DNA from 4 places in the Janthinobacterium sp. SUN211 genome. Region 4 is predicted to be linked to each of the others. Evidence: predicted binding sites of a transcription regulator. Region 4 holds the regulator's gene; each other region holds the start of a gene.
What was found. Region 4 encodes sigma-54, which starts transcription at its own class of promoters, with help from an activator protein. Its sites were predicted from a motif close to TGGCANGNAANCTGCTTT; they were not measured.

Region 1 (4,189 bases), on a different contig from region 4:
ATAACGCGACGGACCGCAATTACTGGTCGTCGGCCGTGTCGTCCTTCAATATCGGCTCGCTGGTGCTGGCCGCGCCGCGCACCGTCGTGGTGTCGGCCAGCGTGGCGTTTTAAAGACCGCGCGCCTGTCGCACGATGAAAAGCTGCCTTCGGGCAGCTTTTTTTTCGTGTGCGCGCCTGTGCCGCAAGGCGCGCTTCGGCGACAATGCCGACATGAAACGACTCCCTGCCCTGCTGCTGTTGCTTTGCCTGTCCCTGCCGGCCGCTGCCCAAAAACAAGCCGCCTGCCCGTACGCCGCCTGGAAAAGCGGCTTCAAGGGCGATGCGCTGGCGCAAGCCACGTGCCTGCTGCGTCCCGTCAAGCTGTATGCGCGCCTGGGCGACAGCGCGCCGCTGCCGGACTTCCTGGCCGCCCGCATCGGCCAGCGCGCGGGCATCGCGCCGGCCCGCCTGCGCGCCTGGCTGGCGGAACAGGGCATCGCCGAGGCGGACGTGGGCGGCGCCGTCGACGCGCCCCTGTCGCGCGCCGTGGGCCGGCTGGCCGCGCCGATGGCGCGCTATTTCGTCATCCACGACACCAGCTACCCGAATTTCTTGTTAGAAACCATTCCCGACCACATCAACGACGCCAGCTGGGATTTCAACGACTTCAGCCTGCGCAATCCGGCGCTGGGCGGCGGTCCGAAGGGCCATGTCTACGTGAACCGCCTGGGCGGCTCGCTGCAGGTGCGCGATTTCGGCACGGCCAGCTATGCCAGCAAGCTGGAAAAGGACAAGCCTTCGCTGACGGGCCTGTTCCTGCACGTGGAACTGGTGCAACCGCGCAACTCCGTGCCCGGCGGCAGCAAGGGCAACGATGGCCTGGCGCCCGATCCCGGCTTTACGCCCGCCCAATACGACCGCCTGGCCCTGCTGTATATCGCCGCCAGCGTGCGCAAGGGAACGTGGCTGATTCCCGCCTTCCACGCCGTGCTCGATACAGGGTTTGCGAATGGTCATGATGACCCACAGAACTTTTCGCTGACCGAGTGGTCAGCCTCGCTTTCCCGCCTGTATGCGGCCTTGCGCCAGGCCGAGACTGGACAATAAAGCGTTTCCCCGCCGGCTGATTAGGCGCATACTATTGCAAGCATAGTCACTGCGGTGAGGGAGGCCAGGTGAGCATCAGCACGGATCATCACGCGGGTCGCCAGGCCGGCGCGCACCAGCCATTGCAGCGCGCGCAGCGCATCTTTGCCATGCGCGACGCCGTCCTCGATGCCTGGGAACAGCGCGTGCGCGCCAGCGTGCGCGGCGCGGACCAGTTGCTCACGCCCATACTCATCAATACCTTGCCGGCCTTTTTCGACAATCTGGCCGAAGCCCTCACCCCCGGCCACCCGCGCGACAACGCCGCCAGCAACAGCAACGTGCCCGCCGTGCATGGCAACGAACGGGCGCGCATGACCAATTACGGCCCGGAACAGGTGATCCAGGAATACCAGATCTTCCGCGACTGCTTCGCCGCCACTGCGCATGAGTCCGGCATCACCCTGCGCAGCAAGGATTGGCAAGTGATCAACAAGTCGATCGACGTGGGCATCCGCGAGTCGATACGCGAATTTACCAGCATGCACGAAAGCTTCCGGCGCCGCGTCGCGGCCGGCCTGTCGCACGACATGCGCAATCCCCTGGCCGTCATCAGCACCAGCGCCCAGCTGCTGTTCAGGCCAGCCGACCCGGAACGGGTAGTATTGCTGGCGCACAAGATTGTCGAGCACAGCAAGCGGCTCGACAGCATGATCGAGGAATTGCTCGATGGCCTCAGCTACCACCAGGGCCAGCAGCTGCCGCTGGTGCTGAGCCAATTCGACGTGCTGCCGCTGGTACACGCCGTGGCCGGCCAGGTCAACTTGCAGCGGCCGGACAAATGCCGGGTCAGCGGGCAAGCCGTCACCGGCTGGTGGTGCGAGAACTCGCTGCGGCGCGCGCTGGAAAACCTGCTCGGCAATGCCCTCAAGTATGGCGACGACACGCCCATCAGCGTGCACGTGGAAGCGGTCCACGAACGCCTGATCGTCACCGTCCACAATGGCGGCCAGGCCATCGCGCCGGAGCAGGCCGCCCGCATCTTCGACTACTTGCGCCGCGAAAACGACAACCCCGCGCCAGGCTGGGGCATCGGCCTGCCCTTCGTGCAAAGTGTGGCGGAAAGCCACGGCGGCAGCATCGCCGTCGACAGCGCGTCCGAAACGGGCACCAGCTTCATCTTCGACGTGCCCGTCGATTGCCGCCCCTTCGTCCCGTCCGCCGACGTCCCCAAGAGTGGCGCCTAGCGCACCAAATTGGTGCAAGGAATGGCGCGACGCCACAAAAGTGGTCATATTTACACCTATTCACGTCCGCCCTGTTGGCACGCTTCCTGCTGAGCTATACCCAGACACGGCTCAAGGGAAATCACAACATGGCAAATTTTTTCAATGAAATGACTGCAAATGAAGTGGGTACGGACAGCAAGGTACGTGAACACTATCGTGAATTCAGCAATTGGCTGGAACAGCAATCGCCCGAGACCATCGCCCGCAAGCGGGCCGAAGCCGACCTCACGTTCCGCCGGGTCGGCATCACGTTCGCCGTCTACGGCGACGATGCCGGCACGGAACGCCTGATTCCGTTCGACACCATCCCCCGCATCATCCCCGCCGCCGAATGGGCGCAGATGCAGACGGGCCTGGTGCAGCGCGTGCAAGCCTTGAACATGTTCATCCATGATATTTATCATGAGCAAAACATCATCAAGGCGGGCATCATTCCCGCCGAGCAAATCTACAAGAATGCCCAGTACCGACCGGAAATGCAGGGTATTTCCGTCGCTTCCGACATCTACGCCCACATCGCGGGCGTCGACATCGTGCGCGCCGGCCAGGGCGAATTCTATGTACTGGAAGACAATTTGCGCGTGCCCTCCGGCGTGTCCTACATGCTGGAAGACCGCAAGATGATGATGCGGCTGTTCCCGGAACTGTTCGCGCGCAACCGCATCGCCCCCGTCGACCATTACCCGGACATGCTGCTCGACAACCTGCGTTCCGTCGCGCCCATGGGCGTGGACGACCCGACGGTCGTCGTCATGACGCCCGGCATGTACAACTCCGCCTACTTCGAGCACGCGTTCCTGGCCCAGCAAATGGGCGTGGAACTGGTGGAAGGCAAGGATTTGTTTGTCAACGACAATTCCGTGTACATGCGCACGACGCGCGGGCCGAAGAGGGTCGACGTCATCTACCGCCGGGTGGACGACGATTTCCTCGACCCGCTGGCCTTCCGTTCCGATTCCTCGCTGGGCGTGCCGGGCCTGCTGTCCGTCTACCGCGCGGGACGCGTAACCCTGGCGAACGCCATCGGCACGGGCGTGGCCGACGACAAGTCGATCTATCCTTTTGTGCCCGACATGATCAAGTTTTACTTGTCGCAGGAACCGATCCTCAACAACGTACCGACGTACCAGTGCCGCAAACCGGCCGATTTGTCCTACGTGCTGGCGAATTTGCCGACACTGGTGGTCAAGGAAGTGCATGGCGCGGGCGGCTACGGCATGCTGGTGGGGCCGGCGTCCAGCCTCGCGCAGATCGAGGATTTCCGCCAACGCCTGCTGGCCAATCCGGGCGGCTACATCGCCCAGCCGACACTTGCCCTGTCCGCCTGCCCCACGTATGTCGAGGCCGGCATTGCGCCGCGCCACATCGATTTGCGCCCGTTCGTGCTGTCCGGCAAGACAATTTCCATGGTGCCGGGCGGCCTGACCCGCGTGGCCCTCGGTGAAGGCTCGCTGGTGGTCAATTCCTCGCAAGGGGGCGGCACCAAGGATACCTGGGTACTGGAAGCCACATCCGCTTTTGCAGGAGAGAAAACATGCTGAGCCGCACTGCCGATCATTTGTTCTGGATGGCCCGCTACACGGAGCGGGCGGAAAACACGGCGCGCATGCTGGACGTCAACATGCAAACGTCCATGCTGCCCCAGTCCGAGCAGGACGCGGAACAAGGCTGGCGCGCCACCTTGGGCATTTCCGAGCTGCAAAGCGCGTACGACCACAAATATGGCCGCTTCCACACGCGCGACGTGCTCGATTTCATGGTGCGCGACCCGAACAACCCGTCTTCCATCCTCGCCTGCCTGACGGGCGCGCGCGAAAACGCCCGCGCCGTGCG
Region 2 (4,189 bases), on a different contig from region 4:
CAAGGAATTGCCCACGATGGTCTCCTGTACAAGAATTTTTATGATGTCTCATTATAAGAACAGAATCGTGACGGCCGCATGACACTCGACAGTTAGAGCTTGATTTGTATCCACTCGGCAACATTTATTGGCGTTTTTGTTGTTTAAATGGCGTGGCGCTGGCGGCCACCGCGCAGTCCATTTCCGATCGGAAATAAACGCGGCGCGCATCTCCCCGTCACCGCCATGCCGGCGGTGCACCGCGCCCCGTCACTGCATTTTCACGGGCGGCGGCGGCGGCGTCGGCTCCTCGACGGGCACGGGCTCGATGTGGGGCGGCGTTTCCGGCGGCGGCGTGACGGGATCGCCTTCCGGCGGTGGCGGCATATCGGGTTCGGGCGTGCTGTGCGCACGCAACAGGGCAGGACGGAATTGGGTTTGCATGTGACCTCCTTTGCCCCACTCTAGCCGATGCGGCCAAATCCTGGCGCCCGCCAGTGGCAAGCCGCTGCGGGAACTAAACGGCGCGGCGCCACTCCAACCTAACAGGTCTCTCACCTGCGAATGCAAGCAATCCCCATGGCGCGCAAGAAAATCCTCTTTATGGCCGAGGCAGTGACCCTGGCCCACGTCGGCCGCCCCCTGAGCCTGGCCCAGGGACTCGACGAGGACAAATATGAGGTGCATTTTGCCTGCGCCGATGGCTATGACTTTTGCTTCAAGCAGGCGCCCTTTCGCCGCTGGCGCATCGACAGTATTTCATCGCTGCAATTCCTACAGGCCTTGGCGCACGGCAAGCCCGTCTACACGGAAAGCACCCTGCACGCATATGTGGAAGACGACTTGCGCCTGCTCAATACCGTCCAGCCCGATCTCGTGATCGGCGACTTCCGCCTGTCGCTGTCCGTCAGCGCGCGCCTGCAGCGCATTCCCTACCTCACCGTCAGCAATGCCTACTGGAGTCCGTACGTGCGCCAGCACTACACGGTGCCCAGCCTGCCCCTGACCCGCCTGCTGCCCATCTGGCTGGCAGCCCCCCTGTTCCGCCTGATCCGGCCGCTGGCCTTCGCCTCGCATGCCGTGCCGCTGAACCGCGTGCGCCGCCGCCATGGCCTGCCGTCGCTGGGCAGCGACCTGCGGCGCATCTATACGGATGCGGACCGCACCGTGTATGCGGATATTCCGCAACTGTTCCCGCCGCACGCCATGCCGTCCACGCACGACTACCTGGGCCCCATCATCTGGGCGCCGCCGCTCGACTTGCCGGACTGGTGGCAGCGCCCGGAACTGAGCAGTGGACGACCCATCATCTACGTCACCCTGGGCAGTTCCGGCCAGGGGCAATTGCTGCCGCGCGTGCTGCACGCGCTGGCGCCCCTGCCCGTCACCGTATTGGCGGCCACGGCCGGCACCGGCCGCGTCGATGCCGTGCCGCCGAATGCCCACGTCGCGCCCTTCTTGCCGGGCGACGCGGCGGCCCGGCGCGCCAGCCTGGTGATCTGCAACGGCGGCAGCCCCACCAGCCAGCAGGCGCTGACGGCAGGCGTGCCCGTCATCGGCATCGCCAGCAACCTCGACCAATTCCTCAACATGCACGGCATCGCGGGGACCGGCGCCGGCCTGCTGCTGCGCGCCGACCGCTTCCATGAAACCGCCCTGCGCCATGCCGCCACGCGCATGCTCGACGATGGCCGGGCCAGGCTGGCGGCGCGCCAGCTGGCCACGGCCATGCGCGACTATGTGCCAGGGCAACGCTTGCTGCCCCATCTGCACGCCCTGCTGGGGTCTTCGCCGCAAGGCGGCCAGCCTTGACGGGCGGCGTCGGCTTTTCTTACAGAGAGTCCGGCAACACCTGCAGCACGTCAACAAAAGCACGCCAAGTCCTTGATTTCAAAAGAACCTCATGCGTTGGCATGGAAGTCGCTTAAGTCTGGCCATGAGCACCTGCAGACAGGACTCAGGCAACACTTCCAGACTCACTCAACCACGAGGTGAATACAATGAAACTCTCGAAACTGAAACTGCTTCCGGCCGCAGCCGCACTGACCATGTTGTGCGCCGCCGGTAGCGCACAGGCGGGCGCCTACGGCTACGCCTACAACAACATCTTCGGCTTGCAGATCGTCGCCGCCACGGGCTCGATCACCGCCCTGAACAGCACCACGATCTCGCGCGCCACGGCCACCCTGAATGGCGTCAGCGTCATCAATGGCGGCCCCGGCCTGCTCGACTCGCCCCGCGCCGCCATCGGCGCCGTGACCAAAGGGGAAAACAATTTCACGCAACAAGGCGCCTCGGGCAACTACTCGCGCGGCGATGCGCAGATCGTCAGCACGCAGTTTCCCTCGTTCCCGCCCGGCTCCACCTCCACGCAGGCGGTGAACGTGGCCGAGGCCCATCTGGCCGGCCCAGCCGGCACGGCCGACGCGTCCGGCCGCAACGGCTCGACCACGGGCTTCTCCGTCAACTTCGTCGTCGGTTCGCCCACGGCAACGCTGAGCTTTGACTTCTTCTCCTCGCCATTCATGCAAGTCTTCCTGCAAAGCACAGTGGGACAACTGTCCACCGCGACGGCCAACCTGGTGATGACCATTACCATCACCAACTCGACCGGTGCGACCGTCTTCAACTGGACGCCCGATGGCGTCGTCGGCTCCGGCATCTTCGGTGGCACGGAAAACGCCGATGCGGCCAACCTGAACACCGGCCTGGCGACCAACTTCCTGACGCGCGGCAACCTGTTTACGTATAACCCCACCGGTTGCGGCACGCCTGGCGGCACCGGCGTGGGCACGACTTGCGGCGGCAACTTCAACGCCGTCAGCAATGCCCTCGCGGCCGGCAACTACACCTTGACCTTGAATGCGGTGGAGAGCGTGGACCTGGTCAAGCAGGCACCGGAACCGGGCACCCTGGCGCTGCTGGGCCTGGGCCTGGCCGGCCTGGGCTATGCCAGCCGCCGCAAGGTCAGCGCCTGAACCAGGCAACAGGGGGATGCACAGGCGAGGGAGTTTCCTCGCCTTTTTCATGTGGCAAGCCTGTCGGTTTTCCTTACAACCCGGCCGACCAGGAGATGAGGATTTTCATGACTACATTTTCTTGTACCCGATTGCCCATGCTCCTGCTGAGCTTGCTATTGCTGGCCAGCAGCGGCACTGCCGGCGCCGCCGCCTACGGCTATTCGTACACCAGCGTCTTTGGCCTGGTCATCAGCAATCCCTCCGGCTCCGTCACCCTGCTCAGCAACATCGACCTGTCACGCACGACCGCCACGCTCAATGGCAGCAGCGTCATCAATGGCGGCAGCAACGAGATCGACGCGCCGCAGGCGAAACGCGGCGCCGTCAGCAAGGGAGAGAACGACTTTACCCCGCAAGGCATGGGCAATGCTTCGTATGCGCGCGGCGAAGCGCAAATCGTCGCCTCGCAAATCCCCCCCTTCCCACCGGGCTCGACCAGCACGCATACCGTGAACGCGGCAGAAACCTTCCTGGCGGGCGGCGGCAGCGCGGACGCCTCGGGGCGCAACGGTTCCAGCACCGCGATGACCGTCAATTTCGTCGTCGGCCAACCGGGCGCGACCCTGGCCTTCGACTTCCAGGCCCTGCCCTTCATGCAGCTGTACCTGGACGCGCTGGCCGGCACGGGCTCGGCGGCCACGACGAATATGGCGATGACGTTCAGCATCATCGATGAACATGGCCAGATCGTCTTCAGCTGGGCACCCGACGGCAAGCTCGGCTCCGGCATCCTGGGCGGCACCGAACTGGCCGATGCGGCCAGCCTCAACACGGGCTACGCGCAAACGCCGCTCACCAGCGGCAGCGTGTTCACCTACGATCCCAGCGGCTGCGGCGCCCCCACGGGCACGGGCGTCGGCACGGCGTGCGGCGGGCAGTACGGCGCCGTCACGGACAGGCTGGCGGCCGGCAGCTACACGCTGGTGTTGAATATGCTGAACAGTTCCGAACTGGCCTATGTGCCAGGCGTCACGCCAATGGCGCTGCCGGGCACCTTGCCGTTGCTGGCGGCCGGCTTGCTGGCGCTGGCCGTCCTGGCGCCCCGGCGGCGGCGCTGACGGGGCGCCACGCGCGCTTCACTGCCCCGCCGTTGGCGCCACCAGCAAGTCTTGCAGCGGACGGCGCAGCGAGCGCGCACTGGCCGCCGGGCCGGCGCCTATGCGCCCGAGAAACACGGCCCGATCCAACGC
Region 3 (4,189 bases), on a different contig from region 4:
GAGCATCGACCACCAGCAGATCGGCGCCACTTATGAACAGTCGTTCGGCGATGACCGTCTGCACGTGATGGTGTATGGCGGCAACCGCGACGTGATCCAGTACCAGGCGTTTACCAAGGGATTCCAGGCGCCGCCTAGCCATTCGGGCGGCGTGGTCGATTTCCAGCGCCAATTCTATGGCATCGACACCAACTGGCTGCACGTGAACCAGCTGGCCGGAGGCAAGCTGAGCACGACTATCGGCATCGACTATGGCCGCTCCAGCGACGACCGCACCGGCTATGAAAATTTCATTGGCAATAGCTTTGGCGTAAAAGGCAAGCTGCGCCGCGACGAGCAGAATGTCGTCTCCAGCCTCGATCCGTATATCCAGGCGGAATGGCAAGGCGGCCCGTGGCTACTCAGCGCAGGTGTGCGCTACAGCAAGATGAAAGTGGCTGTCGACGACCATTTCCTCAGCAACGGCAACGATAGCGGCAGCCTGGAGTTCAGCCACACGACGCCCGTGCTGGGCCTGCTGTATAAACTGACGCCGAACGTCAACGTCTACGCCAGCGCCGCGCGCGGTTTCGAGGCCCCAACCTTGAACGAACTGTTTTACTCGGGCACGGGCGGCGGCTTCAATTTCAACTTGAAGCCAGCCACCAGCACCAACCTGGAAGCGGGTGTCAAGGCCAGGATCGCCAACAACACGCACGTGAATGCGGCCTTGTTCCAGATCAAGACCAACGACGAACTGGTGGTCGACAAGTCCAGCGGCGGGCGCACCAGCTATCGCAATGGGGGTAAAACCTTGCGCCAGGGCATGGAAGTGTCGCTGGATTCGAACCTGCCATATGGCTTCACGACCAAAGTGGCGCTCACCAGCCTGCATGCCGTGTATGACCAGGCATTTGGCGGCGTGCGCGAAGGCAGCCGCTTGCCGGGCGTACCCAGCGCTAACCTATTCGCTGAACTGGCCTGGAAAGACACGCTCGACCGTTTTGGCGCAGCGCTGGAAAGCGTGGCCAGCAGCCAGGTCTACGCGGAAGACAGCAACATCGAAAAACCGGCGCCCGGCTACACGGTATTCAATGCGCGCGTCAACGCCAGGCAAAACGTGGGCAATTGGCGCTTCAAGGAGTTTGCCCGCCTGAACAACCTGTTCGACAAGACCTACGTGGGTTCCGTCATCGTCGGCGACAGCAACAAGCGCTACTATGAAGCGGCGCCGGGACGTAATTGGTTGCTGGGCGTTAGCGCCCAATATAGTTTCTAAAACTAAAAAGCCCGCGCCTCTTCCGATGCGCGGGCTTTTTTGTCATTCAACATGGCCTGCTATGGCCGTGCTTCCTTCACCCCATATTTCTCGAAGATGGCTTTCAATTCGCCGCTGGCCGCCATTTCGTTCATGGCTGCCTGCAGCAACTTGCCCACGTCGAGCTGCTGGCGGCTGACGGCCAGGCCCACCGCCCAGCCCGCACGCGGCAGGCGGGCGAACGCCACTTCGCTCATGGGGAAAGCGGGATCGCTTTTCAGTACCGATTCGATTTCCGAACGGTTGGCCAGCACGGCGTCGAGCTTGCCCGCCTGCAATTGCTGCAAGGCTTCGGCTGCCGTATCGAAGATGCGCACGTCGTCGCGGTACTTGCCATTGTCTTCGCCCAGCATCAGCATGGCCGCGATCGACACCTTTTCCACGCCGATGCGCTTGCCGGCCAGCGAGGCGACGCCATCGAATTGCGGCACGGCTTGCGCACTGCGCGCCAGGCGCACGGTTTCCACGTAGTATGGCGCGAAGATCTCGACCTTGTCGTTGTCCGCCATCAACTTCTTGTCGACCGGCACATGCAACATCACATCGGCGGGGCCATAACCGAGGTAATGCCCCTTCCACACCATATTGCGCAAATCGTCGTTGAGGTTTTCGCCGGCGGGAAATGGCAGCAAGCTCAGTTTCAGCCCCAGCTTTTTCGCCAGCGCTTCGGCAATATCGATATCGATGCCCGTACCCTTGTCAGAAAACGGCGCGAATTCGTTGTACACAGCCACTTTCAGGCTGCCCGACTGCTGCACCTTTTGCCAGTCGGCGCGCGCCGGCGCGGCGGCGCATAGCGCCAGGCAAGCGAGCGAGATCATCGCGCGCGCGCCCCGGAATTGAATTGAACGCATGGGACTCCTTCGTGATCAGTTCGACTTAATTCGACTCGCGGCGCGTTTCCAGATAGGTCTTGATGGCCCACATGGCTTCCTGGTTGAACACGCCTTCGAACGGCGGCATGTACACGGCGCCATTGCGCACTTTACCGTGGCGGATGGTGGTCAGGTAGTAATTGTCCGTTTCCTTGTAGCACGCCTGTTTCTTTGTCTCATTCTTGATACCGAAGCAATCACGGTCCAGCTGGCGCAAGTCGGGCGCGATGCCGCCGGAGATGGCTTCGATGCCGTGGCAACGGGCGCAATTCTGGTTGTAGGCCGATGTGCCTACCGTCAAGGCCAGTTTGTTGCCCCGATACGGGTTTTGCTCGAGCCACTTGTCGCCCACCTTGGGCAAGCCCGTGGTATCGACACCTTGCGGCGTGACATTGCCGTGCGCATAGGCATGCGGCAAGGTCAGCAGGGAAGTGAGGGCAACGGCGCCGGCGGCGGCCACGCCGAGCAGGGTACGAATGGAATAGGTCATGCTGGTCTCCTTGGTTTTTTAGTCAATACCAAAGAAGAGCAAATGCCATGCCATGCACATATGCCCCACATCCGGCCGGCCATGTATCAATTTGGAACAGCTGCAACACGTAGTTGTGTCAGCGCGCGCCTCAGGCGGCGGCCACCGTGCAGATGCTGCCGCGCGCCTGCTGCTCGAAAGTGATACGCACGGGCAAAAATCGGGCAATCACCTCCGCATTCGTCAGCGCATGCTGCGATACCTTGTTGCAGCTGAAGGTACCGCCGCCCGCCAGCGCCATAGGCAGCAAGAGCTGGTCGGCCAGATGCTCGCCGACGGCCGCGTCCGTCTTGAGATAGGCGCGCACCTCGTTCAACAGGCGCTTGGCCACGGACTCGGCCAGCAAGGACTTTTCGCCGAACGAAGTAAATACTTCCGTGACATGCTCATGCTCCAGGGTCAGCAGCAGGACGTTGCCCGGCCCCTGCTCCGCCGGCAAGCCGACGAGGCGCAGCTGCTTGCCGCTCCAGCCCATACCGCTGGCGACACGCTCGAGCTCGCGCTGCGCCACCTGCACATGCACGCCCGCCACCACGCTTTCCGCATACCCCGCCTTCCGTTCACCGCGCTGCAGCAGTTGAATCGGCTGCAAGCGCCGGCACGGTTGCACGGTGGCCGTCACCTCGCCGCCGCCCGCAGGATGAAAGCCGTAGCGTTGCAGCGCGATCTCCACCTCGGCGCCCATCTGCTGCAGGATGCGGCCATACGCGCGCTGCAAAAAATGCACGGGCGGCGCCATGGCATTGTGCGTGCCGCCAGTGATGCGCACGGTGGATGGCCCATCCGCATGCAGCAGGGCCGGCAGCAAGGTTTGCAGCACCAGGGTGCAGCTGCCGGCGCTGCCGATGGCAAAGCGGTAATCGCCGCCGCGCAGGGGGCCGGGAACGAATTCCAGGCTCGACGCGCGCAGCGCCACCGGCGTCGTGCGCGCCCCGCAAATGGCGGTTGCCGCCTGCACGGCCAGCAGATGCTGGCGCAGCAAGCCGGGCTTTTCCCGTCCCGCGCGAATGTTACTCAGCCGAAACGGTTGCCCCGTGATCATCGACAGGCTCAGCGCCGAACGTAAAATCTGTCCGCCGCCTTCGCCTTGCGCTCCATCTATTTCTATCATCTCTATTTTCTCTCTCTTATCCTTTGACGCAGACGACCTGCTTCAAGATATGCACGACATCGACCAGCTCGCGCTGCGCCAGCATCACCGCATCGATATCCTTGTAAGCCATCGGGATTTCATCGATCACGTTTTCATCCTTGCGGCATTCCACGCCTTGCGTGGCGCGGATCTGGTCATCCAGGTTGAAACGCCGCTTCGCTTCCGTGCGGCTCATCGTGCGTCCCGCGCCGTGGCTGCAGCTATGGAAACTCTCGGCATTGCCCTTGCCGCGCACGATAAAACTCTTCGCGCCCATGGAGCCGGGAATGATCCCCAGTTCGCCCGCACGGGCCGACACAGCACCTTTGCGCGTGATCAATACATCCTTGCCGAAG
Region 4 (4,189 bases):
CAGAATGCGCTGCGCATGGTCCTCCCGCCGAAACCGCGCCCGGCCGCGGCGGCAAAATGACAGAATGAAACAAGGAAACCATATTATGAAGAACATCTTGCTGTTGACCGTATTTTCGCTGGCCATCATGGGCGTGGCGCATGCCGAGAAGGCCGATTCCGAGAAGGAAGCCGTCATCACGGCACGCAGCGGCCACGTCGATGACATCAAGCAGGTGCGCACCCTGACGGGTGACGTCGTGCTGGTCAAGGGTACCCTGACCATGAAGGCGGGCCGGGCCCTGATCACGGAAGACCCGCAAGGCTACCAGTTCATCACCTTCTGGGCCGATCCCGGCAAGCTCGCGACCTTCCGCCAGAAGCGCGATGGCGCGGGCGACCTGTGGGTCGAAGGCGAAGCGGAGCGCGTGGAATACGACAACAAGACGGAAGTGGTGAAACTGTTTTCCAGAGCCAAGCTGACGCGCCTGGAAGGGGCGAAAGTCACCGATGTGGCCAACGGCGCCTTCATCTCGTATGACAGCCGCAAGGAAGAATTTGCGATGGAAAATTCCAACAGCGGCACCAGCACCGCCGATGGCGGCAGCGTGCGCATGGTGATCCAGCCGAAGACCAAGGCGCCGGCAGCGGAGAAAGCGCCGGCCACGCCCGCGCCAGGAAAGAAATAATGGAAAATACACGTTGCGGCAGCACCCTGATCGTTCGCGGGCTGCAAAAAACCTATGGCAAGCGGCAAGTCGTGCATGATGTCTCGCTGCAAGTCGAATGCGGCGAAGTGGTGGGCTTGCTGGGCCCGAACGGCGCCGGCAAGACCACCTCGTTCTACATGATCGTCGGCCTGGTGCCGTCCGATGGCGGCAGCATCGATATCAGCGGCGTGGATATCTCCAGCCTGCCGATCCACCGCCGCGCACAGATGGGCCTGTCCTACCTGCCGCAGGAAGCGTCCGTCTTCCGCAAGCTGACGGTGGAAGACAATATCCGCGCCGTGCTGGAAATCCAGACCGTCGAAGGCCGTCCGCTGACGAAGGCCGAGATCGAGGAACGGCTGGATAAATTGCTGGCCGACCTGCAGATTGAAAAGCTGCGCGAGAACCAGGCGCTGTCCCTGTCCGGTGGCGAACGCCGCCGCGTGGAAATCGCCCGCGCGCTGGCCACCGATCCCCGTTTCGTGCTGCTCGACGAGCCGTTCGCCGGCGTCGATCCGATCGCCGTGATCGAGATCCAGCGCATCGTGCGTTTCTTGAAGGAGCGCAATATCGGCGTGCTGATTACCGATCATAATGTGCGCGAGACGCTGGGTATTTGCGACCGTGCCTACATCATCAACCAGGGCTCGGTGCTGGCGTCGGGACGCCCCGACGACATCATCGCGAACGAGTCGGTACGCCGGGTCTATCTGGGCGAACACTTCCGCATGTAAGCCAATGAAACAATCATTGCAGCTGCGCACTTCGCAGCACCTGGCACTGACGCCGCAGTTGCAGCAATCGATACGCCTGTTGCAATTGTCTACCCTGGAATTGCACCAGGAATTAGAGCAATTGCTGACGGACAATCCTTTGCTCGAACGCCTCGATGATCCGCTCGACCGCTCGCTGCGCCTGCTGTCCGACGGGGCCTTGAGTTCCACGGCCGCGCCGGCCGAAGCGCCGCCCCAGCCGCCAGGCCAGGAGGCGCCCGCAGCGCCGGCCGAAGCGGAAGCGTTTGACGGCGAGGGGGGCGACAGCCCGGTCGCCGCGGATGGCGGCGACAGCGACTGGAGCGAGGCGAGCCGGGGCAAGGCGCCCGACGACGAAGATTCGCGTCCGCAATTGGAGGCCCATCACTGCACCCTGCGCGAACACTTGATGGAGCAGATGCGCGTGACGGTGCTCGAATTGCGCGACCGCGCACTGGTCGAACTGATCATCGACGCGCTGGACGACAATGGCTACCTGGAAGAGTCGCTCGACGACATCCTGGCGCGCCTGCCGGAAGAGCTGGAAATCGACGCCGACGAGATGCGCACGGCCTTGTCGCTGCTGCAAAGTTTCGATCCGCCGGGCGTGGGCGCGCGCAATGCGTCCGAATGCCTGGCCCTGCAAATCAAGCGCTTGCCGCACATCGCCATGGTGACGCGGCGTATGGCCCTCGTGATCGTGGAAAAGCACCTGGCCTGGTTTGCCCAGCGCGATTTCAACAAGCTGAAAAAAGCCCTCGATTGCGACGATGAAGACTTGCGCGAAGCGCAGACGGTGATTCGCCAGTGCAATCCGCATCCGGGCGCCGTGTTCGCCTCGGACGTCTCCGATTACGTGGTGCCCGACGTCGTCGTCAAGCGCGCGCGCAATGGCTGGCAAGTCACCCTGAACAACGACGTCATGCCGCGCCTGCGCGTCAACGCCATGTACGCCAACTTGCTCAAGCAAGGCAAGGGGGAGGGCGCCATGGGCGCACAGTTGCAGGAAGCCAAGTGGCTGATCAAGAATATGCGCCAGCGCTTCGACACGATCCTGCGTGTGGCGCAGGCGATAGTAGAAAGACAAAAGAACTTTTTCTCGCATGGGGCCGTTGCCATGCGCCCCCTTGTGCTCCGTGAAATAGCTGATACACTGGGTTTACACGAGAGTACTATCTCGCGGGTAACAACTCAAAAGTACATGCTGACCCCGCACGGCATGTTCGAGTTGAAATATTTCTTTGGTAGCCACGTCGCCACCGAAGCGGGGGGCGAAGCGTCATCGACGGCGATACGGGCATTGATCGTGCAACTGACAGGAGCAGAAGACCCTAAAAATCCTTTATCCGACAGTAAGATTGCGGACATGCTGGGGGAACAAGGCATGGTGATTGCGCGACGTACTGTTGCCAAATACCGGGAAGCATTAAAAATTCCGCCAGTGAGCCTGCGTAAGTGTTTGTAAGTTTTTTTCGGTTCCTCTGCGGGCCGGATAGGATGGACCGCACGAACCCGATCATCTTTAGGAGTGTGTATGAATCTCACCATCAGCGGACATCATCTCGAAGTGACACCAGCCATCCGTGAATACGTACAAACGAAGCTGGAGCGCGTGAAACGTCATTTCGATCAAGTCATCGATATCGCCGTGATTCTGACCGTGGATAACCTCAAAGAGAAAGAAAAACGTCAAAAGGCTGAAGTCAACCTGCGTTTGAGCGGCAAGACTGTCTATGTGGAAAGCTTGGCGCACGACCTGTACGCCGCGATCGATACCCTGATCGACAAGCTCGATAGGCAAGTGATGAAATACAAAACCAAAGTGCAAGGGCACGGTAAAGAGGCGATCAAGCATCTGCCAGACAACTCCGAGGAAGAAGCCGTCGTCGCCGTCTAAGGCCACCCGCTTCCAGCAGTTGTGATCAACTAAGGGCGCACATTGCGCCCTTTTTTGCGCCCAGCGGAACGCAATGTTCCCCGCGCAGGCATTAGAATATTCGCACTTCCACTTCTTTCCTGCCTGCCATGAGCGACTTCGTCCAGACTTCCATCCGCAACCGCACCGGGCACATCGTGCTCGACCGTCCGAAAGCCTTGAATTCCCTGTCGCTGGAGATGGTGCGCGCCCTGAGCGCGGCCCTGCTGGCCTGGCGCGACGATCCGCAGGTGGACGCCGTCGTGATCCGCTCCAGCAGCGACAAAGCCCTGTGCGCCGGTGGCGACATCCGTTTCTTTTACGATGCGGGTCTGGCCACGCCGCAAGGCGGCAGCGCCCTGCTGGAAGATTTCTTTACGGAAGAATATGCTTTAAATCATTTAATTCATTTCTACCCGAAACCGTATATCGCCGTGATGGATGGCGTGGTGATGGGCGGCGGCATGGGTGTGGCGCAAGCCGGGCCAGGCAACCGCTTGCGCATCGTGACGGGCCGCACGCGCATGGCCATGCCGGAAGTCAATATCGGCCTGTTCCCGGACGTGGGCGGCAGCTATTTCCTGTCCCGCCTGGCCGGCCAGCTGGGCCTGTACCTGGGTTTGACGGGCTTGACGATCAACGCGGCCGACGCCCTGTATACGGGCCTGGCCGATGTCTACCTGCCCGAAGCGCAGATGGGGGCGCTGCTGGACCTGTTTGAATCGACGCCGGGCGAGGCTTTGCCTGTGGCCATCAAGGCGCTGGCGGCACCATTCCAGGCCGAGGCAGGCGTTTCTCCCCTGGCCACGGCGCGCGCAGCGCTGGACCGCCATT

Region 1: the regulator sigma-54 is predicted to act here: its motif matches at 2,390-2,407, upstream of O3301_RS02600 (circularly permuted type 2 ATP-grasp protein).
Region 2: the regulator sigma-54 is predicted to act here: its motif matches at 1,889-1,906, upstream of O3301_RS10630 (EDSAP-1 family PEP-CTERM protein).
Region 3: the regulator sigma-54 is predicted to act here: its motif matches at 2,698-2,715, upstream of pedF (cytochrome c-550 PedF).

The regions. Positions count from the first base shown of each region.
Region 1 is NZ_JAPWIC010000001.1:623,735-627,923, reverse strand. Features, by position in the region: gene O3301_RS02615 (TonB-dependent siderophore receptor) at 1-113, shown strand, start outside; gene O3301_RS02610 (hypothetical protein) at 213-1,088, shown strand; gene O3301_RS02605 (sensor histidine kinase KdpD) at 1,157-2,314, shown strand; gene O3301_RS02600 (circularly permuted type 2 ATP-grasp protein) at 2,443-3,897, shown strand; gene O3301_RS02595 (alpha-E domain-containing protein) at 3,891-4,189, shown strand, end outside.
Region 2 is NZ_JAPWIC010000002.1:1,076,125-1,080,313, reverse strand. Features, by position in the region: gene O3301_RS10645 (hypothetical protein) at 1-15, opposite strand, end outside; gene O3301_RS10640 (hypothetical protein) at 250-423, opposite strand; gene O3301_RS10635 (glycosyltransferase) at 559-1,791, shown strand; gene O3301_RS10630 (EDSAP-1 family PEP-CTERM protein) at 1,980-2,957, shown strand; gene O3301_RS10625 (EDSAP-1 family PEP-CTERM protein) at 3,065-4,057, shown strand; gene O3301_RS10620 (nitroreductase family protein) at 4,076-4,189, opposite strand, start outside.
Region 3 is NZ_JAPWIC010000013.1:4,772-8,960, reverse strand. Features, by position in the region: gene O3301_RS28360 (TonB-dependent receptor) at 1-1,258, shown strand, start outside; gene O3301_RS28355 (ABC transporter substrate-binding protein) at 1,318-2,151, opposite strand; gene pedF (cytochrome c-550 PedF) at 2,177-2,662, opposite strand; gene rtcA (RNA 3'-terminal phosphate cyclase) at 2,793-3,812, opposite strand; gene O3301_RS28340 (RtcB family protein) at 3,829-4,189, opposite strand, start outside.
Region 4 is NZ_JAPWIC010000003.1:588,661-592,849, forward strand. Features, by position in the region: gene lptC (LPS export ABC transporter periplasmic protein LptC) at 1-60, shown strand, start outside; gene lptA (lipopolysaccharide transport periplasmic protein LptA) at 86-667, shown strand; gene lptB (LPS export ABC transporter ATP-binding protein) at 667-1,422, shown strand; gene O3301_RS13920 (RNA polymerase factor sigma-54) at 1,427-2,905, shown strand; gene hpf (ribosome hibernation-promoting factor, HPF/YfiA family) at 2,975-3,337, shown strand; gene O3301_RS13930 (enoyl-CoA hydratase/isomerase family protein) at 3,466-4,189, shown strand, end outside.